Regions from separate parts of the Burkholderia sp. F1 genome, predicted to be linked through region 1. Evidence: predicted binding sites of a transcription regulator. Region 1 holds the regulator's gene; each other region holds the start of a gene.
The links. The regulator FliA, encoded in region 1, starts transcription of late flagellar genes. The targets are predictions, from matches to a motif close to CTAAAGTTTNNNNNNNNNNNGCCGNTA.

Region 1 (10,040 bases):
TGAACGGGCCTTGCTTCGACACGCCGATGTACGACGCCTGCTCGTCCGACAGCACCGACAGGTTCGCGCCGATGCGCGCGAGGTGCAGGCGCGCGACCTTCTCGTCAAGGTGCTTCGGCAGCACGTACACCTTGTTCTCGTACTCGCCGCCGCGCGTGAACAGCTCGATCTGCGCGAGGGTCTGGTTCGCGAACGAGTTCGACATCACGAACGACGGGTGGCCGGTCGCGCAGCCGAGGTTCACGAGGCGGCCTTCCGCCAGCAGGATCACGCGCTTGCCGTCCGGGAAGATGATGTGGTCGACCTGCGGCTTGATGTTTTCCCACTGGTACTGGCGGGTCGACGCGACGTCGATTTCCGAGTCGAAGTGGCCGATGTTGCAGACGATCGCGTTGTGGCGCATCGCCTTCATGTGATCGTGGTTGATCACGTGGAAGTTGCCGGTCGCCGTCACGAAGATGTCGGCCTTGTCGGCCGCGTATTCCATCGTCACGACGCGGTAGCCTTCCATCGCCGCCTGCAGCGCGCAGATCGGATCGATTTCAGTGACCCACACGGTCGCGCCGAGGCCGCGCAGCGACTGCGCGCAGCCCTTGCCCACGTCGCCGTAGCCCGCGACGACCGCGACCTTGCCCGCGATCATCACGTCGGTCGCGCGCTTGATGCCGTCGACGAGCGACTCGCGGCAGCCGTACAGGTTGTCGAACTTCGACTTCGTGACCGAGTCGTTCACGTTGAACGCCGGGAACGGCAGGCGGCCGTCCTTTTCCATCTGGTACAGGCGGTGCACGCCGGTCGTCGTTTCTTCGGTGACGCCCTTGATGTGCGCGAGGCGCTTCGAGTACCAGTTCGCGTCGATGTCGAGGTGCTTCGCGATCGACTTGTACAGCGCGACTTCTTCCTCGTTGGTCGGCTTGGCGATCACCGAACGGTCCTTCTCGGCCTTCGAGCCGAGGATCAGCAGCAGCGTCGCGTCGCCGCCGTCGTCGAGGATCATGTTCGCGAATTCGCCGTTCGGCCATTCGAAGATGCGGTGCGAGAACTCCCAGTATTCGTCGAGCGATTCGCCCTTGAACGCGAACACCGGCGTGCCGGACTCGACGATCGCGGCGGCGGCGTGGTCCTGCGTCGAGAAGATGTTGCACGATGCCCAGCGGACTTCGGCGCCGAGCGCCTTCAGCGTCTCGATCAGCACGCCGGTCTGGATCGTCATGTGCAGCGAGCCCGCGATGCGCGCGCCCTTCAGCGGCTGCTGCGCCTTGTATTCGTCGCGGATCTGCACGAGGCCCGGCATTTCGGTCTCGGCGATGTTCAGTTCCTTGCGGCCCCAGCCGGCAAGCGCCATGTCGGCGACGACGAAATCATTGGAAGCTTTGGAATCGATGACGGCGTTCATCACGCCCTCCTTTCTAAAAAAAGTTCTAGAAAATGGTGACGTGAGCGCCGTTCAGGAAGCGGGAGCCGGCGCATTGCGCCGCGGCCCGGCCGCTTGGTGAAGCTTTCCGAGCCTGGCGGACACGGGATGGTCCGTCGCAACGCTCCTCGGAAAACGGGTGGGATTGTAGCAAATCGGCGGGAATATTGCGTACCCGCCTTGCGTGCGCTTGAAAGGGGTCAGTTCTCCGCGCCGACCCACGCCTGCTCGCGCAGCCGCGCGCGCAGCCGCGCGACCGCCTGGCTGTGCAGCTGGCACACGCGCGACTCGCTCACTTCCAGCACCGCGCCGATCTCGCGCAGGTTCAGCCCGCGTTCGTAGTACAGCGACATCAGCAGCTTCTCGCGCTCCGGCAGCCGCTCGATCGCCTCGACCAGCGCCTCGCGCAGGTGCTCGTCGAGCAGCGACGACAGCGGATCGGCGTGATCGACGCGATAGCGGTCGAGGAACGGCTCGTCGTCGGCCGCGCGGTCGAAATCCTCGTAGTAGATGAGCTGGCTGCCGTGCAGGTCCTGCAGCATCCCCTGGTATTCGTCGAGCGGCATGTTCAGGTGCTGCGCGATCTCGGCCTCGCTCGCCGCGCGGCCGAGGTGCTGCTCGACCTGGTGCACCGCATGCTCGACCTCGCGCGACGTCTTGCGCAGGCTGCGCGGCAGCCAGTCGTTGCTGCGCAGCTCGTCGAGCATCGCGCCGCGGATCCGCTGCGTCGCGTAGGTCTCGAATTGCGCGCCCTGGTCTTCCTTGTAGCGCCCGGCCGCGTCCATCAGGCCGATCATCCCGGCCTGGATCAGGTCGTCGAGATCGACGCTCGCCGGCATCTTCGCGACGAGCTGCAGGCCCAGGCGGCGCACGAGCGGCGCGTATTGCGCGAGCACGTCAGCCTGAGAAATCTTTCCTTGAGCGTTGTACATCATGGCTCTCTCCCTCCGGTGGCCCTCACGCGGCGTGCGCCGCGCCCGCCTCGAACGACGTGCTGCCGCCCGCGCGCGCCGCTCCGGCGCCCGGCCGCGGACGCAGCGGCCAGTACAGCAGGTCGGCGGCAATCTGCCGGTAATCGCGCGCGGCCGGCGACGACGGAAACGCGTCGACCGCCGTGCGCACGAGCTCGCGCGCATGCTCGACGAGCGGATCGGCGCTCACGCAGCCCGCGTCGGCGATCGACACGGTCAGGTAGCGGCTCGCGACGCCCGCGAGGTTGTCGAACGCGGTCTTCGCGTCGGCGTGGCTGCCGACGTGATTGGTCAGCACGCGGAACTGCGCGATCGCATGCGCGAAATGCAGCCGCTTCATGCATGCGTACGCTTCGGTGATCGCCTGCGCGGCGACGCGCGTGACGATCAGCACGTCGTGCGCTTCGCGCGCGAGCGCCGAGAACCCGCCGTCGGCGTCGAGCTGCGCATCGACGAGCACGATGTCGGCCGGGCCGTCGACGAAGTCGCTGAGCTGCGCGTCGCTGTAGCCCGCGCGCGCGAGCCGCGACGCGGCGCACACGCCGAACCCGGCGGCCACGCGCATGCGCTCGCCGTCCCGCAGCCAGGAGCCGGCGAGCGTCGCGGCGGCCGAATGCACGTCCGCGCGCTCGTCGACGACGAGCACGTCCTTGCCCAGCGCGGCCAGCGCCGCGGCCAGGTTCACGACGGTCGACGTGCAGCCGACGCCCGCCGGCCCGCCCGCCACCGCAACGATCCTCGATGCGCGCCCGGCCAGCAGGCGCCGCAGTCCTTCGGCCTGGTCGATCATCCTTTTATCCAAAACGCACCTCGTGCAGCTCGGCGGTCGAACGTGCGGTCAACGCAGAAAGCAGCGTCGGCATGTCCTCGTCCTGCGGCACGAAGGGCGAGCCGTCGCGCGGCACACAGAAGGCACTCTTCATCAGGAATTTCTTCGTCGCGACGTACAGGTTCTCCGGCACCTTCTGGCCGGTCGACACGTAGTGGACGGGCAGCTTGTAGCGGATCACCGTGTCGAGCACGCCGCCGAGGTGGGTCGCCTCGTCGAGCTTCGTGAGGATGCAGCCGGCGAGCTCCGCGGATGCCGCGTCCGGATGGCCGGCCGCGCTGCGGTACGCCTGAACGACCTCGTTGAGCGTGTCGCCGTGGCTCGTCGCGTTGAGCAGCAGGAGGCGCTGCACCGGCGTGTTCGCGCCGTGCAGCATCGCGATCTGGTCGGACACCGCGCGGTCGCGCTGGCTCATGCCGATCGTGTCGATCAGCACGATGTGCTTGTTGCGCAGCTCGGACAGCGCGAGCTGCAGGTCGCCGGCGTCCTTCACCGCGTGCACGGGCACGCCGAGGATCTTGCCGAAGATCCGCAGTTGCTCGTGGCCGCCGATCCGGTAGCTGTCGGTCGTGAGCAGCGCGACCTTGCTCGCGCCGAAGCGCATCACGCAGCGCGCGGCGAGCTTCGCGGTGGTCGTCGTCTTGCCGACGCCCGTCGGCCCCATCAGCGCGAACACGCCGCCGCGCTCCATCAGCGCTTCCTCGCTGTCGAGCACCGGCAGGTTCGACTCGAGCACCGACTGCGCCCATTCGGCCGCCTGCTCGAACGTCTGCTCGCCTTCGCCCTGCGGCAGGTTGTCGACCATCATCCGCACGAGCTGCGCGGAGAAGCCGGCCGCGAACAGATGCTTCGTCAGCGCGCCGTGCACCGGGCTGCGGCGCTGGCGCTCATGCCACATCAGGCTGTCGAACTGCTCCTCCATCATCCCGCGCAGCGAGCCGAGCTCGTTCATCACCGTGTCGTTGACGATCCGCTCGATGCGCGCCTTCACCGCGTCGGCCACCGCGGCGGCCGTGTCTTCAGGCACGCGCGCGCGGTCCGCCGCCTTCGGGGCCGGCGCGGCGGCGTGGCGGCGCGGCGCGGCGTCGTCCGCCGGCACGCGGCGCGCGACGTTGCGCACGATGTCGCGCGCCCACTCGGGCGGCGTCGCTTCGTGCGCGGCGCGCGGCGCGACTTCCGCCGCCGGCGCGGACTGCGCGCGCGCGATCAGCGCTTCGCGCTGCTGCGTCAGGCGCTTCGCGTGCTCGACAAGCCACGGCGCGGGTTCGGAAGGGGCGGCAGGCGATCCTGCGGCGGGCGATCCCGCGGCAGGCGATCCTGCGGCGGACGCAGCGGCGGCGGCAGAACCCGCCACCGGCGCCGCCGGCGCGTCGGTCGTCTCGGCGCTCGCGCCGAACACCGACGAAAACACGTCCGGCAAGCCGCCGTCGCCCATCGCATACGGATTGACGGCCGAACGCGGCGCCGCGCCCGCCGGCGTCAGCGCGCCGGCCCGGAACGCCGCGCCGGGCAGCGCGGCTGCGCCGGCCGCGCCCGGCGGCGTGATCGCCGACAGTTCGGCGTCGGCGAGCGCGACGATTTCGACACTGCCGTCATCGAGCGTGCGGTTCGACAGCACGACGGCGTCGGCGCCGAGCGCCTCGCGCACGAGCCGCAGCGCGTCGCGGCTCGTCGGCCCGGTGAATTTGCGAATGTTCAAGCGGAACCCCCGATGACGTTAACGACCTTGATCGTGCGTGTATCCGGCACTTCGGCATACGACAGCACTTTCAATTGCGGCAGGCTGCGGCGCAGGAAGCGCGCGAGCATCGCACGCAGCGCGTGCTGCACGAGCAGCACGGGCGGCAGCCCGAGATTCTGTTGACGCAGCAGCGCTTGCTGCGTGCCGGTCAGGAGTGCGTGCGCGAGGCCGGGCTCGAGGCCCGGGTTCGCGCCCGTGGCGAGCGCCTGCGACAGCACGCGCTCGAGATTCGCGTCGAGGCCCATCACCTGCATCTCGCCCGAGCCCGGATACCACTGCTGCGTGATCGCGCGGCCGAGCGCGAGCCGCACCGCGGCCGTGATGTCGAATGCGTCGGTGATGCGGCCCGCGTGCTCGGACACGGCTTCGAGGATCGTGCGCATGTCGCGGATCGGCACGCCTTCCTCGAGCAGGTTCTGCAGCACCTTCTGCAGCGTCGTCAGCGAAATCGTCTTCGGCACGAGGTCCTCGACGAGCGACGGCGCGTCCTTGCCGGTGCGCTCGATCAGCGCCTGCACTTCCTGGCGGCCGAGCAGCTCGGCCGCGTGCTGGACGACCAGGTGGTTCAGGTGGGTCGCGACGACCGTGCTCGCGTCGACCACCGTGTAGCCGTACACCTGCGCCTGCTCGCGCATCGCGACGTCGACCCACACGGCCGGCAGCCCGAACGCCGGGTCGGTGGTCAGCGCGCCGGGCAGCGCGGCCGTCACCTGGCCCGGGTTGATCGCGAGCCACTGGCCCGGGAACACTTCGCCGATGCCGATCTCGACGCCCTTCAGCGCGATCCGGTAGCCGTTCGGCCGCAGTTCGAGGTTGTCGCGGATGTGGATCACGGGCGGCAGGAAGCCGATTTCCTGCGCGAACTTCTTGCGGATGCTCTTGATCCGCTTGAGCAGCTCGCCGTCGCTGTTCTTGTCGACGAGCGGGATCAGCCGGTAGCCGACTTCAAGGCCGAGCGGGTCGATCAGCTGCACGTCGTCCCAGGTCGCCTCGTGGCTGTCGGCGGGCAGCGCGGCGGGCGGCGCGATCTCGGTGACGTCGCCGGCCGCCTTGCGGGCCGCCGCGCGCTTCGTCTGCGTGCGGGCGAGCCAGATCGCGCCGCCGCCGAGCAGCAGGAACGCGAAGTGCGGCATGCCGGGGATCAGCCCCATGATCAGGATGATCGCGCCGGTGATCGTCAGCACGCGCGGGTTCGCGAACAGCTGGCCGGTGATCTGCGTGCCGATGTCCTCGTCGGTCGCGACGCGCGACACGATCACGCCGGCCGCGGTCGAGATCACGAGCGACGGGATCTGCGCGACGAGGCCGTCGCCGATGGTCAGCAGCGTGTAGTTCGTGCCGGCCGCCGCGAACGTCATGTCGTGCTGGATCATCCCGACGATCAGCCCGCCGATCACGTTGATCGCCATGATGATCAGGCCCGCGATCGCATCGCCGCGCACGAACTTCGACGCGCCGTCCATCGAGCCGTAGAACTCGGCTTCCTGCGCGACCGTGGTGCGGCGCTTTCTCGCCTGCTCCTCGTTGATGAGGCCTGCGTTCAGGTCGGCGTCGATCGCCATCTGCTTGCCGGGCATCGCATCGAGCGTGAAGCGCGCGGACACTTCGGCGATCCGCCCCGCGCCCTTCGTGATCACCATGAAGTTGATGATCATCAGGATCACGAACACGACGATGCCGACCGCGAAGTTGCCGCCGACGAGGAAGTGGCCGAACGCCTCGATCACCTGGCCGGCCGCGTCCGGGCCCGTGTGGCCCTCGAGCAGCACGACGCGGGTCGACGCGACGTTCAGCGACAGCCGCAGCAGCGTCGAGAACAGCAGCACGCTCGGGAACGCCGCGAAGTCGAGCGGCTTCATCGTGTACATGCTGACGAGCAGCACCATCACGGACAGCGCGATGTTGAACGTGAACAGCAGATCCAGCAGCACTGGCGGCAGCGGCAGGATCATCATCCCCAGGATCATGCAGATGAGGACCGGGCCCGCGAGCGCGCGCAGGTTGGTGCCCGCGAGCAGGTTCGGGCGCTTCGCGAACAGGCCGGCTGGCGTGCTCATGCGTTACCCCCCTGGCCGGTGCGGGCGTGCGCGCCGAGCACGTCTTCGGCTTCCTCGCGCGCGTCGTCGTCGGACACCGACGCGCCCTTGTCGAGTTCGGCCGGCACGTCGAGATCGACCGGCGCCGCCGGGAACGCGCCGCCTTCCGAACGGAAGCGCTTGAGCTGGTACACCCACGCGAGCACCTCGGCGACGGCCGAGTACAGCGAGCCGGGGATCTCGCGTTCGAGTTCGACGTTGTGATACAGCGCCCGCGCGAGCGGCGGCGCTTCGAGCAGCGGCACGTTGTGCTCGGCCGCGAGCTCGCGGATGCGCGCGGCGACGAGGTTCACGCCCTTCGCGACGACCTTCGGCGCGCGCATCGCGCCGTCCGTGTATTGCAGCGCGACGGCGAAGTGCGTCGGGTTCGTGACGACGACGTCGGCCTTCGGCACGGCCGCCATCATCCGGCGCCGCGCGAGCGCACGCTGCTGCTGGCGGATCCGGCCCTTCACGTGCGGATCGCCTTCGTTCTCGCGATGTTCGCGCTTCACTTCTTCCTTCGTCATGCGCAACTTTTTGTTGTAGTGCCAGATTTGATACGGCACATCGAGCGCGGCGACGACCAGCATCCCGGCGACCGTGGTGCCGCAGCACACGGCGACGAGGTGCAGCGCGTCGGCGAACGCCGCGTGGAGCGGCTGCGTCGCGAGGCCGAGCAGTTCGTCCTTGCTGCGCCAGATCGCGATGCCGCCGATCCCGCCGACGACCAGCGTCTTCGCGAGCGACATGCCGAGCTGGATCGGCCCCTGGATCGAGAAGATCCGGCCGAGGCCCGTAATCGGGTTCAGCCGGTCGAGCTTCAGCTCGAACGTCTTCGTCGAGAGCAGCCAGCCGCCCAGCGCCATCGGCGCGAGCAGCGCGGCAACCCCCATCATCGCGAGCAGCGGCGCGAGCGCGGCGAGCCCTTCAAGGCTCACGCTGCCCGCCGAAATCAGCATCCGGCTCGTGTCGAACGCGATCGCGCGGTCGAACGTGAAGGCGCCGCGCACCATCGTCTGCATGTGCTGGCCGATCGGTCCCGCGAGCAGCCACGTGCCGTAGAAGCCCGACGCGAGCAGCGCGAACGAAGCCAGCTCGCGCGAGCGCGCGACCTGCCCCTCCTCGCGCGCCTTCTCGCGGCGCTTGGGAGTGGCGGCTTCGGTTTTGTCGAGATCGCTCTCGTCTGCCACGGGTCCTCCGGACGGGTACGGCGGGATGCCGCTTTCCAGTGACACCGATTATTCATGGACGCGTCAAACGCCGATCGGTCGAGCAAAGCCTGGAAAGGGGGGTATTTCGGAGAATCGGGCGGATGACGGCGCGGGGACGGCCGGCGGTGCGCGGACGGGCGCACCGGGCCCGCGCCGGTCAGCCCGTGACGAGCGGATCGGGGCCGAAGCGGCCGGGATGGTCCGCGCGGTGCGCGCGCCGCCCCATGAGCGGCACCGTCCTGCCGACGCGCGTGACGAAGGCGATCAGCGGGCTTTGCGCGCGGCGCGCACGGCCCTCGAATCCTGGATATTGATCAAGCGCTGAACGAATGGCATCCGTGAAGTTCATTTCGTTCACCTCCTGTTCTTATCAACGCCTCCGGAGTCACGCGAAAAGTATAGGTAGGATTTTTCGGATTATTCCGATTTTACGAGGCCGGCGGGCAGCGCGATTCGCGCGCCCGGGCCGACGCGCCGCGACACATGCCGCTGACGGGGGCAGGCGGCCGCCGGGCACCGCCTCTTCCGCACGCGCGTTATTTTTAAATAATTGCATCCTGACAAAACCGGCGGCACCCGATAATGGACAAATCGAAATCGACGAATAACGAAACACACGCATGAAAATCGCCGGCTTTCGCAAATCCGGAATCGCAGGCGTGATCACGCTACCGTTGCGCCGTTTCCCGCTTTGCCGGGGGCGCGCCGTGGCCCGCCCCCCGCTCGTCTCGCTGGTTTCGCTCGCCTGCGCCCTCGCGGCCGGCTGCGCGACCGCGCCGGGTCAATAAAAAAAGGGGGCGATCGCTCGCCCCCTTTGCCATGCGGTCCGCCCGCCGCCGCTCAGAATGCGACGTAGGGCGCGGCGCCGCCGTTGCCGCGCAGGTCCATCCCGAAGTAGATCGTCTTGCCGTAGAAATGCGGCAGGCCGATATCGAGCCATGGTGCCGGGTTCGTGACCGGCGTCTTGCCGAAAGGCCCGCCGATATCATTGAACGCGTACGTCGACGGATTCGCGAACAGCGCATCCGCATTCGCGACCGGCATGGTCACCATTGCCTGCGCACCGTTCTGGCCCGTGAGCGTCGCCGTATAGTTCACGGTTCCCGACGGACAGTAAAACGATGTATTGCTCGTGCAACGCGTCTGCGTGTCGTCGAAGAAATAGGCGTTCGAACCCGTATCGAAGAAGGCGCCGCCACCGGCCGCCGGCGACAGCGTGCGGCCGAGGAACGAGGCTGTGACGTCGCCCGTCGTCGTCGACGGCAGCACGGCCGATGCGACCAGTGCATTGTTGGCCTGCGTGCCGATGCCGAACGTCAGCAGCCCCGTCGCGCTCCCCTGGCCGTTGGCCGAGATGCCCGGCATCTGCACGATCACCCCATTGTTGTCGCTCGCGAAACGCTGCACCGGATTGGCCACCTGCTGCGCGAGCGGCACGAGCGTCACGTTGCAGCTCGCATTGCCGTTCGGGCACGCGTAGTAGTTGTTGCTCAACGACGACGTCGATGTCGTGCAGGTCGCGCCGCAGTCGAACGGCGCCGGCCCGATGCCGAGGATGCCGTTCGCGCCGAGCGCGGCCGCCGAGTTGGCGGCCGTGCCGTTGTTCGTGCACGAGGTCGGGACGTTGGCGGTGCCGAGGTCGCCGAGAATCTGCACCGGCAGCGCGCTGGCCGTTTCGCCGCCGATCTTCAGGTCGACGGTACGCACCGAGCCCCACGTGTAGGTCGACACGAACTTGCCGCACTCGGCGAGCGGCGCGCCGTTCACGGTCGTCACGGGCAGGCTGCCCAGCACGC
Region 2 (10,040 bases), 460 kb from region 1:
TGCTCGTCGGAGCGGGCATTGCCGTGTTGAGCATCGGCGAACTCATGTCGATCCCGGTGCTCTACCATCTGGTCTCCGAACACGCGCCCGCGCATGCCCGGAGCCGCTACTTCGGCTTCATCTGGGTCGCCGGCGCGATCGGGGAAGCCGGCGCGCAAGCGTTGCTCTGGGCGTGCCCGCAGCCTCGCATCATCTGCTTCGTGGCGGCAGCGATGCTGGCGTTCGCGACGTTGTCGACACGCAAGATCAAGGTCCGTGCGGCCGAAATCAACGCCGGTGCAAATGTCTCGCCGTCGATTTCCTAGCGCCCGGCCGGCGCTCGCCGGGCCGCCGCAGAATCTGACTCGTCCCATTCACGGCGGCGGCGAGTTTCCCTAAAGTAGCAGCACTGCCGTGCACCAGGCGCGGCAGTGTTCCGCACTCTCCGTTGGCCGTTCGCGCTCCCCGCCCGAACGGCCTTTTTTTGGTTCATCGCGAATGCTCGCGGAACGCAACGCCGACCTTCCGCTTTCGGCCGGCGCCGGTCATCGATATTCAACAGTAGAATGGCCGCTGGCCTGAACTTCGGGCCTGCGCCTTCCCGTCCTCCCGCCCCTTACGTGCTGGTGATCAATGAAAGCCGAACGCATACTTGTCCTGGATATCGACGGCACGCTGACGGACTCGGTCGCCATGCACCAGTCCGCGTTCCTCGCGGCAATGCTGGCCCTGAGGCTGCCGGCCCTCGACACCGACTGGGGGCGCTATCCGCATCACACCGACACGGGCATCCTCGCGCACGCGCTGTCGTCCAACGGCTGGCGCCCGATGAGCGCATCGGCCGTGGCGTCCTTCGAGCAGGACGTGGATCATCATTTCGTGGACGCGCTTTCCCGCCAGGCACTCAGCGAAATTCGCGGAGCCGGCGCGTTCGTGCGGGAGGCGGTGGCGTCGGGGTGGGGAATCGTCTTTGCGACGGGTGGGGTGAGGCGCGTCAGCGAGCGGAAGCTGCGTGCCGTCGGGATCCCGTTCGACGACGATCTGCTGGTGACGGCGTCGGAATACCCTTCACGGACGGTTCTTGTCGCGGCCGCCGTCGAGCGCGCCCGGCGGCACTATCGCGTCGAATCGGCCTGCCGCATCGTTTCGGTCGGAGACGGGCGCTGGGACCTCGACGTGGCCCGGCATCTCGGCCTTGAATTCGTCGGCGTCGGCACGCCGCCCAAGGCGGACGTCCTGACCGCGCGCGGCGCCCTTGTGTTTCCGGATCTCGAGCAGGCGCGCCCGTTCCTGTCCAGCTGACGCAGGACGGCGCGCCGCGCGACGCGAGCGTGCGCTCGCATCGCGTCCGGCGCAGGCTGCATTACGGGTTGATGTACTGGAACAGCGACAGGTTCTGCATTTGCACGAAAGCCTTCTGCGCGCCGGTCAGCGCGTTCTGCAGCTGCGTGAACTGGCTGATCGTCGACACGATGTTGGTGCTCGTCAGGTCCGCGAGATTGCTGGAAACCTGCAGCGAGTTGGTCTGCGTGACCGTCTGCATCGCCTTGATTTCCTGCTCGCGGCCGCCGACGTCCGCCTGGATCGTCGTGACGTTGAGCATCGTGTTGGCGAGCTTCGTCGAACCGGCCGTCATTGCGTTCTTCAGCGTCGCCATGGCTACCGGGTTGTTGACGGAAGGCGTATTCAGCGCGGCGACAATCGCATCGAGCGTCGAGAACACGTCGGCGCCGCCGACGGCCTGCGGCGCGGGCGACACCGTGAACTTGTCGCCGTTCGCGGGCGCGCCGGACACCGAGACGGTCTGGCCGCCGCCGAGCGCGATCGCCGCGCCGGGCGTGTACGGCTGCGCGGTCGGCGCCGGCCCCGGCGGCACGAGCGAGTTGTCAGTCACCGTATAGGTCGGCGCGGCGGCGGTGCCGCCGAACTGGATCGTGAACTGGTGGTTGTTGGTCGCGGCCGACGGGCTCGTCACGGTGACGGGGCTGATCGTGCCCGTGCCGGTGTTCGACGCGCTCCCGGCCGGCACCGCCTGGCTGCCGAACGTCGGCACCGACATGAACACGGACGCGCCGTTGTCCCCCTGCGACAGGGTGCGGGAATCGGCAATCTGCACGTTGCGCGTGCCGGTGTCCCCAACGTAATTCACGCCGCCGCCCGCCTGGTTCGTGAACGGCTGGCTGCCGTTCTTGAACCCGGCGAACAGGTAGTTGCCCGCGCCGTCGTCCGAGTTCGCGATCGTCATCAGCTGGTCGCGCGCGCTCTGGATCTGCGTCGCGAGCGCCGCGCGGTTGCTGTCGGACAGCGAACCGTCGCCTGCGCGCACCAGCGTCGACTGGATGCTGGTCAGCACGTTGTTGACGTTCGTCAGTGCCTGGTCCTCGGCCTGCAGCGACGACAGTGCCGCACTCTGGTTGCTGGTGTACTGCTGCAGCGTCGCCGACGTCATCGACAGCTGCACGGCCTGCGCGGCGCCGACCGGGTTGTCCGCGGGCGTCGTCAGGCTCACGCCGCTCGACAGCTGCTGGTACAGCTGCGCGAGCTGCGCCTGCTGGTCGTTCATCGTGGCGACGTTCAGCTGGAAAAACTGGGCGCTGGAAATTCGCATCGCTTCAATCCTCGAAATCCGGTCAGTTGAACAGGCCAAGCACGGTCTGGAACAGCGTCGACGCCGTCTGGATCACCTTCGCGTTCGCCTGGTAGAGCTGCTGGTACTGCATCAGGTTGGCTGCTTCCTCGTTCTGGTTCACGCCCGACACCTCCTGCTGCGCCTTCGAAATCTGGCCGACGAGCGCGGTCTGCGCGGCGTTCGACGACTTCAGCTGGCTCGCGGTGTTGCCGATCCCGTTGACGTAGTTCGCATACGCGCCGGTCAGCGTCGTCGTGCCGCCGGCGAGCTGCTTCGCGGTCACGAGCTGCGCAAGCGCGAGCGCGTTGTTGCCGTCGCTGGTGCCGCCCGAGTACGGGCCGATCTTGAAGGTGTCGCCGGTGCTCGGCGCGCCCGACAGCGTGATCGTCACACCGTTGATCGCGGTCGCCGCGGTGCCCGTCAACGTCATCGTCGCGCCCGTCGCCGGGTTGTACGGCACCGTGTCGGTCGGGGCGTTGATCGTCGTCGAGGTCGGCGGCGATCCCGCGATCGTCACCGTCGTACCGACCGGGAAGCCGGACAGCTGGCCAGTCGACGCGTTGTAGGTCAGCGTCGTGCCGCCAGCCGGGATCTGATAGCCGGCGGTCACCGCGCCTTGCGTGATCTTGCCGGTGCCCGTGTTGGTCCCCGACGCCGACACGGCGACCGGCGACGCCGCCGCGATCGCCGCGCCGTTCGCCGTCGCGAGCGAGAACCCGCCGAGCGCGCCGCGCGTCGGCAGCAACGTGTACGAATCGCCGGGGTTCATCGTGCCGGACGCGAGCGAGATCTTCAGCCCGCTTGCCCCACCGAGCGTGACCGGCATCGGTGCGTTTTTCTGGTCGACCATCGCACCGGTCGCGCGGTCCGTCAGCGTGTACTTGGTGCCGTCGTACGACAACGTGTAGTCGCTCGTCGTCGGCTGCGCGGGGTTCGCGAACGACACGTTGAGCGTCGCGTTGCCGGTGTTCGCCTGATTCGCGAACACGGTCGAGCTGCCGGTCGAGAACAGGTTGCCGCCGGGATTGCCCGACAGGTCGACGCCGAGCGCGTTCTGCGCGTTGACCTGCGCGGCGAAGCTGGTCGCGATCGCGCCGAGCTGCGCCTGCGCGGGGTCGAGCGTCTGGCGGCGGAACGCGAGCAGGCCGCCGAGCGTGCCGCCCGACAGCGACGAATCAGGCAGCGCCTGGTTCTGGCCCGGCGGGTTCGCGCCGGCGATGCCCTGCGACACGACGGACAGCTCGCTCGGGTCCGACGACGATGTGACGGCCGCGAGCGTATAGCTCTTGTCGGCGACGACGAGCGGCTGGCCGCCGGCCATGAACACGCTGTAGCCCTGGTCGTTGCGCACGACCTGGATGCCCGCGAGGCTCGACAGGTTCGACACCGCCTGGTCGCGCTGGTCCAGCAGCTGGTTCGGCGGCTGCCCCTGGCTGCCCGCCGTCGCGATCTGCTGGTTCAGCTGCGCGATCTGCGTCGTATACGTATTGATCTGCCCGACGGTGGCGGACAGCTGCGTGTTGACGCTCTGGCGCAGCGCGTCGTATTGCGCGCCGGCCGCCTTCAGCTGGTCGGCCAGCACCTGCGCGTTGCTCATCGCGGTCTGCCGCACCGACGTATCGGCCGCCTTGTTCGCGACGTTCTGCAGCCCGGTGAAGTAGTTGGTGATCGCGGTCGAGATCCCGGCCGTCGGGCTGCCGACGTAGTTGTTCAGCTGCGCGACGAGCGAATTCCAGGTCGACAGCGCGCCGCCCTGGGTCTGCGCGCTGTTCAGCTGGTCGCTCAGGTACTGGCTGTACTGGCGCTGGACGGTGACGGTGTTCACGCCCTGCGGCAGGTAGCCGCTGCCGGTGTACTGGCCGCTCGCCTCCGCGTAGACCGGACGCTCGATCGTATAGCCGGGCGTCGCCGCGTTGGAGAGGTTGTTGCTGGTCGTCGTCAGGCCCCAGATGGCGGCGTTCAGGCCGCTGATACCGAGGTTCATCAATGTATTGGACATGCGCGATCCTGAAGGGTCGGCCGCGCTGCGGCCGCCGGGTTGCGTGACTCCCGGTATAACGGCCGCGGATCGAAAAAATTGAGGGGAAAATGCGGGCCGCCGTGCGCAATTGCAGCGGGCGGCCGGGCGCGCGCCGGATGGTGCGCGCAAAGCGGCGGGCCGGCCAGTCGCGGCGCGGCGCGCGTGCGCGCTGCCGAACCGGGTGTGCGCCCTGCCGACCGGCGGGCGCGACGAGCAACGTCAGGCGCGCGCGAGCTGGCGGCGCTTCATCTCGAGCTGGGTGATCAGGCGCTGCAGCGTGTTCTCGGCGCTGCCCGGCAGCGACATGAAGCGAAAGCCGAGCTGGTAGCGCCGCGTGCCGTTCGGCACCTCGGTCGAGCGCTGCGACACGAGCTGCAGGTCGAGCGACAGCTTGCCGTGCCCGTTCAGTTCCAGCTCGACGTCGGGCAGCACCGTGCCGAGCTCGAGCGCCGCGACGCGCTCGTCGGCCGTGCGCAGGCCGACCCCGCCGAGCGACAGGTTGTGCACCTCGAACAGGAAGCTCTCGCCGTCCGGCAGCTTGCCGCGGCACAGGTACGGATCGATGATCGGCGCGTCGACCCGGAAATATTCGCGCCGCTGGATGCAGTACAGCACTTCCGGAAAGTCGGCCTCGAACGCGGGCAGCCCCTCGTAGCGGGTCTCGCGCGGCGCACCGGTGCCGAACTCGACGCGCACGCCTTCCGGCGAGGCCGAGAACGTGCAGTGCGAAGCTGCGAGGATGCCGTTGTTCTGCTCGGCGAGCGCGCCCCAGTCGAACGTGAAGGTGCGCGCGCCGACGTCGACCTCGAGCAGCCGGGTGACCAGCTGGCCGCCCGGATACTGGACGGTCAGGAAATCGCCGCGGTTCACGAGGTTGCGCAGCTGCACGCCGATTTCCAGCGGATTGCGGCGGGCGTAGTCGGGCCCGGAGTGCCCCGCGTCCTGGCTCGGGTCCGTCGACAGTTCGATATTCATGGCTTGCCGGTCTTTCTTGTCATGAGCGCCCGGGAACCGGTGCGCAAAAAACCGGGCCAGATCGCAGGCCCGGTCGCAGGTCTCTCACACTTAGCGGCAGTGCTGCGCGAAAGTTTAGATCGATTTTCCGATTTTTTTCGCGCAAACGTTCAAACCGCGCGCGGCGGGGCCGGGCGCGGTCCGAAAGGAGCGGGACATCAGGGGGGGACGACGGCGGCGCCGGCGGCCCGGTCAGCCGATCTGCTGCATGATCGAGATGAGCTTCTTCGCGTAGTTCGGGTCGGTCGCGTAGCCGGCCTTCTGCATCCCGTGCGCGAAGCCCTCGACGCTGCGGCTCGCGCTCAGCACGCCCGCGTAGCGCGGATTGTTCTTCAGCAGGTTCGCGTAGTCGGTCATCGCGTGCTCGTAGGAGTCGTACGCGCGGAACTTCGCGACGACGCGGCGCGGCTCGCCGTTCACGTATTCGGTCGTCAGCGCCGACACCGTGCGGCCGGTCCAGCCCTTGGTCGCCTTGATGCCGAACACGTTGTAGCTCGTCGAGCCGTCGGCCGCGCGGATCTCGCGCTTGCCCCAGCCCGATTCGAGCGCGGCCTGGCCGACGATGAAGCGGGCCGGGATGCCGGTCGTCGCGCTGGCCGCCTGCGCCGGGGCGGCGAGCCGGTCGACGAACGCGTCGGCGTCGGGCGAGCCGCCCGCGCCCTTCACCGGCGGCGTCAGCGCGCTGCCGGCGGAATAGCCGCGCCCGCTCGCCAGCGCGCCGTTGTTGCCGGCCGCGCTCGCGTAGGCGCGGGCCATCGCGTTCATCGCGGCCATGCCGCCCTCGTTGCCGGCGATGCCCGAGCCGGCCATCCCGAGCCCGGCCGCTTCGGCGTCCGCCGACCCGGCCGCGCCCGCACCGAGGTTCGCGTTGCGCATCAGCTGCTTCATCAGCGCGTCGGCCACGCCGATCCCGCGCGACGACATATGCTGCGCGAGCTGCTGGTCGAGCATCGACGTGTACATCTTCGACGTGCTCGAGTCGAACAGCCCGCCGTCGGGCGTCGCGTCGCGCATGCTCTTCAGCATCATCTGCGTGAACATCGCGTCGAACTGGCCCGCGACGAGCTTCACGCCGGCCTGCGGCGACTGCTTGACCTGCGCGCGCAGCGCGTCGAAGCCCTGCACGTCGAGCGCGAAGCGCTGCGACAGGTCGTTCGCGTTGGACAGATTCGCGGAATTCGCCATTTAGATGATCTCCAGGTCCGCGCGCAATGCGCCGGCCGCCTTCATCGCCTGCAGGATCGACATCAGGTCCGCGGGCGTCGCGCCGAGCGAGTTGAGCCCCTTGACGACGTCGGCGAGGTTCGCGCCCGCCGTCACCATCTTCAGCGAGCCGTTGTCCTGCTTCAGCTGGATCTGCGACTGCTGCGCGGCCACCGTCTGCCCGTTCGAGAACGGCCCCGGCTGCGACACGACCGGCTGCGTGTTGACGACCACCGACAGGTTGCCGTGCGCGACCGCGCAGCTTTGCAGCGTGACCATCTGGTTCATCACGATCGAGCCCGTGCGCGCGTTGAGGATCACCTTCGCGGCGGCCTTGTCCGGGCTCACGTCCAGGTTCTGCAGGCGCGCCATGAACGCGACCTGCTGCGCCGAATCGGCAGGCGCCGCGAGCTGGATCGTGCGGCCGTCGAGCGCGGTCGCGGTGTTCGGCCCGAAGCTGCCGTTGATCGCCGACACGATGCGCTGCGCGGTGCCGTAGTCCATGTCGTTCAGCTGCAGTTGCAGCATCCCGTTCATCTGCGCGACCGCGTTCGGCACCGAGCGCTCGACGATCGCGCCGCCGGCGATACGGCCCGACGCGAGCTGGTTCACCTGCACGCGGCTGCCGTTCGCGCTCGCCCCCGCGCCACCCACCGCCATGTTGCCCTGCGCGAGCGCGTACACCTGCCCGTCCGCGCCCTTGAGCGGCGTGAGCAGCAGCGTGCCGCCGCGCAGGCTCTTCGCGTTGCCGAGCGACGACACGGTGACGTCGACCGCCTCGCCCGGCCGCGCGAACGGCGGCAGCGTCGCAGTGACCATCACCGCCGCGACGTTCTTGAGCTGCATGTTCGACAGCGACGAGCCGCCGCCGTTGGCCGAGCCGTTGTTGAGCGAGATGCCGAGGTTCGCGAGCATGTTCGCGAGCGTCTGCGTCGTGAACGGCGTCTGCATCGTCTGGTCGCCGGTGCCGTCGAGGCCGACGACGAGGCCGTAGCCGATCAGCGGGTTGTCGCGCACGCCCTGGATCTGCGCGAGGTCCTTCAGGCGCTCGGCGTGCGCGGCCGCCGGCGCCAATGCCAGCACGCAGCAGGCGGCGAGCACGCGGCACGCAGCCTCAAGTCGGTTCGATCGGGCGAGATGGCGCATCATGTGCGCGAGCAAGGTACGCATCGTCATCACCACGGCGAAACGTTGAGGAAGAAGCGCTGCAGCCAGCCCATCGTTTCGGCTTCGTTGATGTAGCCCTTCGCCGAGTATTCGATCTTCGCGTCGGCGACCTGCGTCGACAGGACCGAGTTCGCGCCGGAGATCGTGTTCGGGTTCACGATGCCCGAGAAGCGCACGAACTCGTTGCCCTGGTTGATCAGCATCTGCTTCTCGCCGCTGACGACCAGGTTGCCGTTCGGCAGCACGTTGGTCACGGTGACCGTGATCGTGCCGTTGAACGTGTTCGCCGCGCTCGCGCCGCCCGTCGCGGTGAACTTGTTGGCGCCCGCGGCCGACAGGTTCGCCTTGTTGAACAGCCCGCCGAGGAAGCCGGCGGTCGGCACGTCGAAGTTGGTGTTGCCCGAGCGGTTGGTGTTCGCGCCGGACGACTTCGTCGCGTTGATGTTCTCGGCGATGTCGATCGTCAGGATGTCGCCGACGTTGCGCGGGCGCTGATCCTCGAACAGCGGCCGGCCCGCATAGCCCGGGTTGTAGATCGAGCCGGGCGCCTGCATCGACGGCGGAATCGGCGGCTGGGCCGTCATCGGCTGCTGGATGATCGGCTCGCGCGGAATCTGCGCGCAGCCCGCGAGCGCCGCCGCCGCGAGCACGCAGGCGGCGCGGGCGGTGACGAACGGGAAGGGACGAACCTGCTTCATTGCGGCGACGGGAAATCCGGTTAGCTCTTCATCTGCGTGACGTTCTGCAGCATCTGGTCGGAAGTCGTCACGGCCTTGCTGTTGATCTCGTACGCGCGCTGCGTCTGGATCATGTTGACGAGCTCCTGCACGACGTTCACGTTCGACGCTTCGACATAGCCCTGGTTGAGCGAGCCCGCGCCGTTCAGGCCCGGCTGCGACACGTTCGGCGCGCCCGACGACGTGGTCTCGGCGAACAGGTTCTCGCCCTTCGCCTCGAGGCCGGCCGGGTTGATGAAGGTCGCGATCTGGATCGAGCCGATCTGCACCGCGTTGTTCGAGCCCGCCTGCTTGACCGACACCACGCCGTCCTTGCCGATCGTCAGCGCCGTCGCGTTCTGCGGCACGGTGATCGCCGGCAGGACCTGGTAGCCGCTCGCCGTGACGAGCTGGCCCTGCGCGTTGGTCTGGAACGAGCCGTCGCGCGTGTACGCGTTCGTGCCGTCCGGCATCAGCACCTGGAAGAAGCCTGCGCCATCGATCGCGAGGTCCTTCGAGTTGCCGGTCTGCTGCAGGCTGCCCTGCGTGTACAGGCGCTCGGTCGCGACCTGCTGCACGCCGGTGCCGAGCTGCAGGCCCGACGGCAGCTCGGTCTGCTGCGTCGAGTTCGCGCCGGGCTGGCGGATCGTCTGGTACAGCAGGTCCTCGAACACCGCGCGCGAGCCCTTGTAGCCGTTGGTGCTGACGTTCGCGAGGTTGTTCGAGATCACGTCCATCTGCGCTTGCTGCGCATTCATGCCGGTAGCGGCGATGTAGAGCGAACGGTTCACTTTGAATTGACTCCTTCGTTGACTGGCGTCAGCTGAAATTGAGCAGCTGGTTCGCCGACTGCTCGTTCTGGTCGGCGGTCTGGATCATCTTCGACTGCAGCTGGAACGCGCGCGCGTTGTCGATCATCGCGACCATCGCGTTCACCGGGTTGACGTTGCTGCCTTCGAGCGAATTCGGCACGACGACGACGTTCGGGTCGGCGTCCGCCGGGTTGCCGTCGGCGGTGCGGAACAGGCCGTCGTTGCCGCGCGTGATCGTCGCCGGATCGGGATTGACGAGCTTCATCTGGTCGATCATCGCGACCGCGGTCGGCGGATCGCCCGGCATCAGCGCGGACACCGTGCCGTCCTTGCCGATCGTCACCTCGGCATTCGGCGGCACCGAGATCGGGCCGCCGTTGCCGACCACCGGCAGGTTGCTCGCGTTGACGAGCTGACCGTCCTGGTTGACGTGCAGGTTGCCGTCGCGCGTGTACGCCTCGCTGCCGTCGGCCAGCTGCACGGACAGCCAGCCGGCGCCC
Region 3 (10,040 bases), 450 kb from region 1:
GAGCGGCGGCGCTCGCCGGCCGCTTGCCGGCGGGCGGGCGCGGCTTGGTGGACGCAGGCTTGTCCACTGTCCTGGCTTTCCCGGCGGCAGGCCGCACCGCGCCCGACTGCACCGGGTCCCCGGCGCGGCCGCGCTTCGGCGCCGGCAGGCGTCGGCTCACGCGCGGCTCGCCCGGGAGCGGCTTGGCGTCGCTGTCGGGCTGCCGGATTCCAGTCGATGCGGACACGAATTCGGCATGGCTGTCGTCGAAGAGCGGCAGCGTGCCGACCACGATCAGCTCCGCGGGCCCGGCGCCCACGTTGGCGACGCGGTGCTTCTGGTGTGCGTCGAAGTGGATCGAATCGCCGGGCGACAGTGGATAGTCCTTCTTGCCGATGGTGTAGCGGACCTGCCCCGACAGGACGTAGACGAATTCGTCGCCGCCGTGCGCGACCCATTCCGAGCAGTAGCCTTCCATCATCTGAACCTTGACGGCGTTGATGAGACTGCCATCGAAGGTCGTGGAGAGACGCTCGTAGCGCTGCGACGTCCGGTCGACCGCATACGACTCCCGGTTGCCCTGGTGCGAATCGGGCTGCGGCTGGCGCGGCTGGTCGATCAGCGCACCGAGCGGCACGTTCAGTGCCTTGGCGACGTTGACGAGCGACGAAATGGAAATGCCCGTGAGATTGCGTTCGACCTGGGACAGGAACCCGACCGACAGTTTTGCCTGGGTCGCGATTTCCAGCAGCGTTTTCTTCGATTCCCGGCGCAGGCGCCGAATGCGCTGGCCGATACGCATGATGTCTGAATCCATGAATCTCTTTCGTGGCAACGAGTGGAAGGCGACCGGAGGCGGAGGTGCAGTCGCCTGGACGTACCTGTTCCGCGAATCGCACGAAGCACGACCGTTCGGGTGATGATGCCGGCGCATTGTACCCCGCAGCGTCGCGCGGGCAGCCGCTCGCCTTGATTTAAGTGATGCCTCAATTTAAGCTTGACGTAAATTTGGTCGAGCGGTAATTTGGGGCGCGCTGGCCGCGGGTTTGCGCGCCGCGCGCGCTCCCTCCGACAACAATGAACAATGTGGGCATCCGATGATCGATCAACTGCAATACAGTTTCTCCGGCCTTCCCCCCTACGATGCATCCGTTGACGAGACACACGCAGGGCTGTCGCGCCTGCTCGACGCCGCGCAGCTCGACGCCGTGGTGATCACGTCGCAGGACGAATTCATCACCGAGTACCTGCCGCGTCGCAACAACCAGCGCTACGCGCTGTCGGGCTTCGACGGCTCGGCAGGCTCCGGCATCTTCCTCAGCGCGACGGCGGCGCAGGCGCTCGGCGTGCCGCAGTTCCTGCTGTTCGTCGACGGCCGCTATCACCTGCAGGCCGAAAAGCAGTGCGATCCGGCGCGCGTGCACGTCGAGAAGCTCGGGTTGAACGAGACGATCTGGCCGGCGATGGCCGACTGGCTCGTCGCCCAGGCGGGCCGGCTCAAGCGGGTCGGCTACGACGGGCTGCGGGTCAGCGTCGCGCAGCGCGACCGGCTGCTCGACAGCACGCAGGCGGCGCAGTTCGACTGGACGAGCCTCGTCGGCCGCGAAATCGACCGGGCGATCGCGCTGCCGGGCTGGGTCGTCGAGCGCCCGATCTTCGAGCTGCCGGAATCGATGACCGGCGTGAGCGTCGCGCAGAACATCGCGACGCTGAGCCAGCGGCTCGCCGCGCACACCGGTGCGGCAAAAGGAAAGACCGCGTTCGTCACCTGCCTGTCGGACGACCTCGGCTATCTGCTGAACAGCCGCGGCTATCACATCCCGAATGCGTCGTCGCACCTGGGTTTCCTGTTCGTGGTCGGCGCGCAGGTCGTGCTGTTCCTGCCGGAAGGCTGCGACCGCTGCCCGGTCGACCTCGAATCGTATCCGGTGCTGCAGGTGATCCGGCGCGACTTCGACGAGCTCGAACGCTTCCTCGCGCAGTTCGTGGCCGAACATGTGTGCTACGGCTTCGAGTCGGTCAACTGCGCGCTCGTCGAGACGGTGAGCCGCGTGTGGCCGCAGGCCGGGCATGCCGATTTCAGCCCGGTCGAGGCGATGCGGGTCGCGAAGACGCCGGAAGTGCTCGACCAGTTCCGCGACGCGTTCGCACGCAGTTCCGCGGCGATCGCCGACACGATGCGCTGGGCGAAGACGGGCGAGCCGGGGCGGCGGCATTCCGAATACGACCTGGCCCGCGTGATCAACGACGCATACGGCGCGCGCTCGGCGGTGGCGCTGACGTTCACGACGATCGCGGCGAACGGCGCCAACAGCGCGTCCGCGCACTACACGGCGGCGAGCCCGGAGGTCGAGCTGACGGAAGGCGAGCTGGTGCTGCTCGACAGCGGCGCGTACTACGAAGGCGGCTTCGCGACGGACTGCACGCGCGTCGTGCTGCGCCGGACCCGCCCGGACACGGTCGCGCAGCCGTGGCAGCGGGAGATCTACACGGTCGCGCTGAAGGCGTGCATCAAGGGGCTCGTCACGCCGTTCCCGAAAGACGCGACGGGCGGCGACGTCGATGCGGCCGTGCGGCAGGTGTGTCGCGATCACGGCCACGATTTCGGCCACGGCACCGGGCACGGCGTCGGGATCCACGTGCACGAAGGCGGGGTGCGGTTCGCGCCGGGTTCGAAGTACGGCCTCGTGCCGAATGCGGTGATCTCGGTCGAGCCGGGCATCTACGTGCCGGGCAAGGGCGGCGTGCGGATCGAGAACATCGTGATCATCCATCCGAGCGAGCATGAGCCGGACAAGATGACGTTCGAGAACATCGTCGCGGTCGGCTACGACTGGGACCTGATCGATCTCGACCTGCTGACCGACGACGAGCGCGATTACCTGCGCGACTACGAGCGGCTGTGCGCCGAGCGCGGCACGCAGGTGACCGCGTGCCCGCTGCTGTAAGCAACGGCGCTGGCGATGCCGCCGCGGGCCGGGCCCGACGGCGGTGACGCGGATGAAGGCGGCCTGGCCGCGCGCGGCCCGCCGCCTGCGTCGATCAGTTCAGCAAACGTGCGCGCACGAACGGCGCGACCTGCTCGGCGAGCCACGCATGCGTGCGCGTGGTCGGGTGCAGCGTGTCCCAGAACACGAAGCGCGCCGGGTCGCGGCAGTCCGCGCGCGGCGTCTGCGCGGCCATGTAGGTGAACGACGTCGGCTTCGGAATGTCGAGGCACGAGCGCTTCGCCTCGTCGAAGCCGTATTTGGCCGGGTGGCTCAGCAGGTCGTCGAACAGCGCGTACGCGTCAAACACCTCGAGCCGCAGCGTCGCGCCGTAGCGGGCGCGCAGCGCGGCGGCCGCGTCGGCGAGGCGCTTGTTGTAGTCCTTCACCTGCGCGGCGACGCTCGCGGTGTCGGTGCGGGTCGCGAACACCGGCGCGCGCGACACGTCCGGCAGCGTGACGAGCATGATCCGCGTCGCGCCGGCCGCGGCGAGCCGGTCAAGGCTGTCGCGCACCGCATTGGCCGCCTGCTCGGGCGAGCGCCCGTAGTTCACGAGATCGTTGCCGCCCGCGAACACCGCGAACAGCGTGTTGCCGGGCCGGTAGTCCGGCGCGCGCTCCATGTATTCGCGCCACGAGTCGATCTGCTGCACGAGGCCCGGCACGACGAGGTGCTGGTCGGTCGCCGCGCCGCCGATCGCCCAGTTGTAGAACGGCAGCCGCAGCGCGTTCGCGAGGTATTCGGCCCACACCGGGCCGTTGCTGAAGCGCCCCGCATGCCAGCTCGTGCCGTTCGGCAGCTTCCACTGGCTCGCATTGAACATGTTCTGGGTGTCGGACAGGCTGTCGCCGAACACGATCAGCTTGTTGACGCGCGCGTCCTGCTGCGCGGAATCGATGGTCCACACCGTGTAGTTGAACGACAGCGCGTTGTTGGCCGCGACCGCCTGCGTGAGGTCCGACTTGATGCCCTTCGCGGCGAGCGTCTTGCGGCACACGTCGGCGAGCGTGTCCTGCGTGGTCGTGCTGTAGAACATGTTCTTCCACTGCGTGATGCCGTCCGCCCACCAGTAGCCGGACACGCGATACCAGTCGCCGCCGGCGGGGTCGCGCGCCCATTCGTAGGTCGCGGCCGGCTTCAGCGGGTCAGCGTCGATCCGGTACCAGCAGCGCAGGTAGGTGTAGGTGTCCGAGCCGCGGCGCGCGGTGCGCGGCGTCACGCCCGGCGCGGTCGAGGCGGCGGGCGGCGCGACGTCGGGGCCGGCCGGCGACAGCGACATGTCGCCGGTCGGCGTGGGCAGCGGTGCGGGGCCGGCGGCGTGCGCGGGGGCGAGCGTCAGCGCGGCGCTCAGCGCCGCGACGGCGGCGATGCGGTGTGACGGGGGAATGCGGAAATGTTGCATGAGGCCCTCTTCTGGTTCTTGTGATTGGACGGCCGCGCGGCTGCGCTGCCGTGTATTGGAAGGGACCGTGGGCGCCGGGTTCGAGCCCGGTCTGTTGAAACGTGAACTGCGAAAACGTGAGCTGCGGAAACGTGAGCTGCGGTGAAACTCGGCGGCGCGGGCCGCCGCCGGCGCGGTCAGCGCACCAGCGTCGACACGCGTCCGTCGGGACCGTAGAAGCCGACCCGCGCGGGTGCGTCGCGCAGCACCGCGAGCGCGCGTTCGTTGTAGTCCATCCGGATGCGGATCAGCATGCCGTTGTTCGCATTCGCGCGGCGGGCGCGATCGGCGGCCTGCTGCAGCAATTGCCAGCTGCCGGACAGGCGCGTGTCGCGCTCGGCGGCCTGGTCCATCCCTTTCTTGCCGCCGGGAAAGCCGAGCGCGGACAACTGCGTGTCGCGGGTGCGCTCGAGCTGCGCGAGCCGGTCGATCAGCGTGGTTTTCTTCTCGATGATGTCGGGCAGCACCTCGAGCGGCTCGGGCGTCGTCAGCGCCTTTTCCTCATAGGCGAGCAGCGACGCGAACGCTTCGATCGTCGCGTGTTCGTCGTTGACCGTGGCCAGCAGCTCGTCTCTCATCGCCATTCGCTCTTCAGGCCGGCGCGCGGATGGGCCGCGCGCCGGCAAACCGGTTGGGCCGGCCTTGCGGGCCGGATCAGGCGCCCTGCGGACGCTGCTGCTTCAGCAGCTCGCGGGCGGTATTCAGTACGCCGTCGGCAATCTTGCTCGCGTCGATCGTCAGCGTGCCGTTGCTCAGCGCGTCCTTGATCGACTGGACGAGGCCCGTGTCGATGTCCGTGCTGCCGGACGCCGACAGCGTGCGCAACTGCCCGGACAGGCCCGACAGGTTGACGGTCGCGTCGCCGCCGGCCGCGCCTGCGGCGCCCGCTTGCGGGCCGGACGCGGCAGGCGCGTCGTCCTGCGCACGGGCTGCGCCGTTGCCGGAAGCGGCAGGCGCGCGGGTATTCGGGGTAGGCGTCGAATCGATTTTCACGATGGTGTTCCTGTGCGGTTTGACCCAGATAACGGCATGGCCGGGCCAAACTTTAGCACCTCGCGGGCGACGCAAACCTCCGAAGAATCAGAATCTTGTCCCGTCAGAGCGGAATCTCCACCGTGCCGGCGTCCTTGACGATCGCCGTGACGATCTGCCCGGCGGCCATCCGCACCCGCACCGACTGGCCGGGCGCCGCGTTGGCGAGCGCGCTGCCTTCGGCCGAGATCGTGAAGCCCGGTCCGGCCGCGACGACCCGCACGGTCTGGCCGGCCGACACCGACGCCGCGCTCTTCAGCATGTCCTGCCGCAGCGGCAGCCCCGCGGCGACGCGCGCGAGCGCGGTCGAGCCGACCGCCTGCGACGGGTCGGTGATGACCGCGAGCGGCAGCAGGGTCAGGTCGCCGTCGCGCGCGACGAGGTCGGCCGCGGTGAGCACCTCGCCCGGCGCGATCTGCCGCGCGGCCGCGTAATAGGTGGCCTGCACGGTGACCTTCGCCTGCAGGTAGACGGTCCACGGCCGCTCGCCCGCGCAGCGCACGCCGACCGTCGTGCGGCCCCACAGGCGCGCGCCGGTCGGCAGGAACGGCTCGAGCGTCGTGCACGCGGCAAGCCCGCGCGGAAAGGCGGGCGCGACGGTCGCCGCCGGCTTGCCGGGCAGGCCGGCGATCTGCTGCTGGAGGAATGCGAGCGCCGTGCGCCGGATCGTGTCGGGGTCCTGCTGGCCGGGCGGCGTGGCAACGGCGGCCGCGGCGGACGCGCCGGCGGCGGGGCCGGTGCGCGAGGCCGGCGCGGCGATGGCCGCGTTGGCGCGCCAGGCCGGTTGCCGCGGTGCGAGCGCGGGGCGCATCGCCGCGGCGGGCTCGCCCGCGACGACCGTGGCGATCCGGCCCTGATCGGCGGCCGCGACTGCCGACGGAGCCGGACGCGCCGCGCCGTAAGCGGCGTTGGGGTTGCGCCGGCCGGCATCGGCGCGGCCAGGCGGGCGGGGGCGGGCGCCGGGAGCGGCGCCTGCGGGCGCGCGGCCGGTGCCGCCGGAACGGTGGTCGGGGGCAGGGCTGCCGCGGCGTGCGGCGCGTACGCCGGCGTGCCGGCGGGCAGGCCGCCCGCGATCGCCGCCGGGTTAGTCGCCAGGTTCGCGCCGGCCGTTTCCGCGGCGTTCGTCGCCGGCATTCCGCCCGGATTCGGGTTCCCCGCCGGGCGCCCGGTGCTGGCCGCATTCGCGTTCGCGAGCGCGGTCTCGGCCGACTCGCCGCGACCGGGGATCACGATCATCCCGTCGTCCGCGGCCAGCGCGGTCGTGGCGCACGCCCACAGCGCGGCGGCGAGCGCGAACGCCAGCCGCGCGTGCGGCCGTCGCCCGTTGTCGCTGCGAAGTGCGCTGCCGGTCATCGTCGTGTCCTCGATCCGTTGATCCGATTGGCATTCTAGGGAGCGGGGCCGCCGCGCAAACGATGAATAGAGGGGGGCTTTGCCGCGTTATTCGTCCGATTGCCCATTGCGGGCGCCGCCTACCATGCGTGTCATGGAAAAAAGCCTCTTTGGCCGTCGTGCGGCGAAAGAGCGGTGCAGCGCTTCAAACGGAGAGACGCACAAATGCTGGACAGACTCGATGCCGAATTCGCGTTCGGCCGCCAGGCGCTCGACGTGCGCGCCTATCGGCAGGAACTGCTGTCGTCGAACATCGCGAACGCGGACACGCCCGGCTATCAGGCGCGCGACGTCGATTTCTCGTCGACGCTCGCCCGCTCGCTGAAACAGGTGAACGGCGGCGTCGCGCCGAGCAACGCCGCGCAGCTGCCGCTCGCGCAGCCGGCCGGCGTGACGAGCGGGATGACGATGGCGTCGACGGCGCCCGGCCACATGGCCGGCAACGCGAAGCTGATCCCGACCGGCGGGCCGACCGACGACTACGGCCGGCCGCAATACCGCCAGCCGACGCAACCGGCGCTCGACGGCAACACGGTCGAGCTCGACGTCGAGCGCGTGCAGTTCGCGAACAACGCGCTGCACTACGAAAGCGGGATGACCGTGATGACCCAGCAGATCAAGTCGATGATCGCCGCGATCACGTCGAACTCGTGACCGCAATCTAAGGAGCCCCCATGCCCTCGTTGATGAACATCTTCGGCGTTGCCGGCTCGGCGCTGTCCGCGCAGTCGCAGCGCCTGAACGTCACCGCGTCGAACATCGCGAACGCCGACAGCGCGACCGGCCCCGACGGCAAGCCGTACAAGGCGAAGCAGGTCGTGTTCGCGGCCGATCCGCAAGGCCGCGCGCGCACCGCGTCCGGCCAGGGCGTCGGCGGCGTGCGCGTGGCGAAGGTGATCGACGATCCGTCGCCGATGAAGTCGACCTACGACCCGGCGAACCCCGCCGCCGATTCGAACGGCTACGTGCAGATGCCGAACGTCGATCCGGTGCAGGAAATGGTGAACATGATCTCCGCGTCGCGCTCGTACCAGGCCAACGTCGAGACGCTGAACACCGCGAAGCAGCTGATGCTGAAGACGCTGACGATCGGCACCTAAGCACGCGACTCCCCTCTCACCCGACAGAAGGCACGACCGAATGGCATCCTCCTCCACCACGATCGGCGACAACGGCACGAGCACATCGACGCTGCCGGTCGACACGATGAACACGAACAAGGTGTCGACCACCGGCACCTTGTCGACCACGTCGGCGAGCGACCTGCAGACGACGTTCCTGAAGCTGCTCGTCACGCAGTTGAAGAACCAGGATCCGACCAGCCCGGTCGACAGCTCGCAGATGACCTCGCAGCTCGCGCAGATCAACACGGTGAGCGGCATCGCGCAGCTCAACACGTCGCTGACGTCGCTGTCGACTCAGCTCACGGCGGGCCAGCAGACCCAGGCGGCGCTCCTGATCGGCTCGAACGTGCTCGCACCGGGCAACGGCGTCGCGGTGAAGGGCGGCGTGGCGTCGCCGTTCGGCGTGCAGCTGTCGAACGACGTGTCGAACCTGACCATCACGGTGAAGAACGACGCGGGCGTCGTCGTCAACTCGATCAACGCGGGCAAGCAGTCGGCCGGCACCGTGCCGTTCAACTGGACGCCGACCGACGCGGCGGGCAACACGCTGCCGGACGGCAAGTACACGGTCAGCGCGCAATACGTCGGCAGCGACGGCAAGACCTATACGGCGACCGCGCTGTCGGCCGCGCAGGTCCGCAGCGTGATCAAGCAGGCGGACGGCACGGCGGGGCTCGTGCTGTCGAACGGCACGACGGTGGGGCTCACCCAGGTCGCGTCGATTTTCCCGAACGCGTCGTCGTCCACGTCGGCCGGCACGACTACCACCAACTGATTCAGCTTCCACGAAACGGAGACCGAAATGGGTTATCAACAGGGTTTGAGCGGCCTCTCGGGTGCGTCGAACGCGCTCGACGTGATCGGCAACAACATCGCGAACTCGAACACGGTCGGCTTCAAGTCGAGCACCGCGCAGTTCGCGGACATGTACGCGAACTCGGTCGCGACGTCGGTCAACACCCAGATCGGCATCGGCACGCGGATCTCGTCGGTGCAGCAGCAGTTCGGCCAGGGCACGATCAACACGACGAGCAACGCGCTCGACGTCGCGATCAACGGCAACGGCTTCTTCCAGATGTCGAACAACGGCGTGGTCACGTATTCGCGCGACGGCACGTTCCAGCGTGACAAGAACGGCTTCATCGTCGATTCGCAGGGCCGCAACCTGATGGGCTATGCGGCAGCCGCGGGCGGCGGCGTGATCAACACCGCGGCGACCGTGCCGCTGCAGGCGCCGACCGCCAACCTCGCGCCGACCGCGTCGACCAAGATCACCGGCCAGTTCAACCTGAACTCGCAGGACACGGTGCCGGTCACGACGCCGTTCAGCCCGACGGACAACACGACGTACAACTACTCGACGTCGATCCAGGTGTACGACACGCTCGGCGGCACGCAGCAGGTCAACATGTATTTCGTGAAGAGCGCGACGGCCGGCCAGTGGGAAGCGTACGCGGGCGTGCAGGGCCAGCCGACGACCGACCTCGGCAAGGTGACGTTCAGCCCGACGGGCCAGATCCAGAGCACGGCCACCCCGGCCGGCGTGCCGACCGCGTCGACCGGCAAGTTCCCGTTCACGATCACGACCACCGGCGGCTCCCTGACGCCGCAGAACCTGACGCTCGACCTGACCGGCACGACCCAGTACGGCGGCAAGGACGGCGTGACCAACCTCGCGCAGGACGGCTTCGCGAGCGGCACGCTGTCGACCTTCACGATCGGCGCGGACGGCAAGCTGACCGGCAACTACTCGAACGGCCAGACGCAGACGCTCGGCCTGATCGCGCTCGCGAACTTCAACAACCCGAACGGCCTCACGAACCTCGGCGGCAACCAGTACGCCGAGAGCTCCGCGTCGGGCGTGCCGCAGATCTCCGCGCCGGGCAGCACGAACCACGGCGTGCTGCAGGGCAGCGCGCTGGAAAACTCGAACGTCGACCTGACGGCCCAGCTCGTCAACCTGATCACCGCGCAGCGCAACTACCAGGCGAACGCGCAGACGATCAAGACGCAGCAGGCCGTCGACCAGGCGGTCATCAACCTCTGACGCGCGGATAACGGGCAGCCATGGACCGACTGATATAC

Region 2: flgK (flagellar hook-associated protein FlgK) is a predicted target of FliA. The motif match lies at 4,664-4,690, and genes of this name have one in related genera.
Region 3: flgM (flagellar biosynthesis anti-sigma factor FlgM) is a predicted target of FliA. The motif match lies at 5,430-5,456, and genes of this name have one in related genera.

The regions. Positions count from the first base shown of each region.
Region 1 covers NZ_CP172421.1:289,703-299,742, reverse strand. Annotated here, with positions in the region: gene ahcY (adenosylhomocysteinase) at 1-1,396, opposite strand, end outside; S-adenosyl-L-homocysteine riboswitch at 1,432-1,550, opposite strand; gene ACFIMZ_RS01385 (RNA polymerase sigma factor FliA) at 1,615-2,349, opposite strand; gene ACFIMZ_RS01380 (MinD/ParA family ATP-binding protein) at 2,372-3,187, opposite strand; gene flhF (flagellar biosynthesis protein FlhF) at 3,180-4,913, opposite strand; gene flhA (flagellar biosynthesis protein FlhA) at 4,910-7,012, opposite strand; gene flhB (flagellar biosynthesis protein FlhB) at 7,009-8,223, opposite strand; gene ACFIMZ_RS01360 (hypothetical protein) at 8,402-8,593, opposite strand; gene ACFIMZ_RS01355 (hypothetical protein) at 8,865-9,032, shown strand; gene ACFIMZ_RS01350 (DUF3443 domain-containing protein) at 9,085-10,040, opposite strand, start outside.
Region 2 covers NZ_CP172421.1:3,844,300-3,854,339, forward strand. Annotated here, with positions in the region: gene ACFIMZ_RS18135 (MFS transporter) at 1-305, shown strand, start outside; gene ACFIMZ_RS18140 (HAD family hydrolase) at 613-1,281, shown strand; gene flgL (flagellar hook-associated protein FlgL) at 1,343-2,587, opposite strand; gene flgK (flagellar hook-associated protein FlgK) at 2,610-4,607, opposite strand; gene ACFIMZ_RS18155 (flagellar brake protein) at 4,848-5,603, opposite strand; gene flgJ (flagellar assembly peptidoglycan hydrolase FlgJ) at 5,835-6,827, opposite strand; gene ACFIMZ_RS18165 (flagellar basal body P-ring protein FlgI) at 6,828-8,027, opposite strand; gene flgH (flagellar basal body L-ring protein FlgH) at 8,021-8,710, opposite strand; gene flgG (flagellar basal-body rod protein FlgG) at 8,731-9,519, opposite strand; gene flgF (flagellar basal-body rod protein FlgF) at 9,548-10,040, opposite strand, start outside.
Region 3 covers NZ_CP172421.1:3,854,588-3,864,627, reverse strand. Annotated here, with positions in the region: gene ACFIMZ_RS18230 (helix-turn-helix domain-containing protein) at 1-796, opposite strand, end outside; gene ACFIMZ_RS18225 (M24 family metallopeptidase) at 1,077-2,927, shown strand; gene ACFIMZ_RS18220 (SGNH/GDSL hydrolase family protein) at 3,022-4,368, opposite strand; gene ACFIMZ_RS18215 (flagella synthesis protein FlgN) at 4,545-4,985, opposite strand; gene flgM (flagellar biosynthesis anti-sigma factor FlgM) at 5,062-5,400, opposite strand; partial or broken gene flgA (flagellar basal body P-ring formation chaperone FlgA) at 5,504-6,792, opposite strand; gene flgB (flagellar basal body rod protein FlgB) at 6,997-7,485, shown strand; gene flgC (flagellar basal body rod protein FlgC) at 7,506-7,931, shown strand; gene ACFIMZ_RS18190 (flagellar hook assembly protein FlgD) at 7,972-8,730, shown strand; gene flgE (flagellar hook protein FlgE) at 8,758-10,002, shown strand; gene flgF (flagellar basal-body rod protein FlgF) at 10,023-10,040, shown strand, end outside.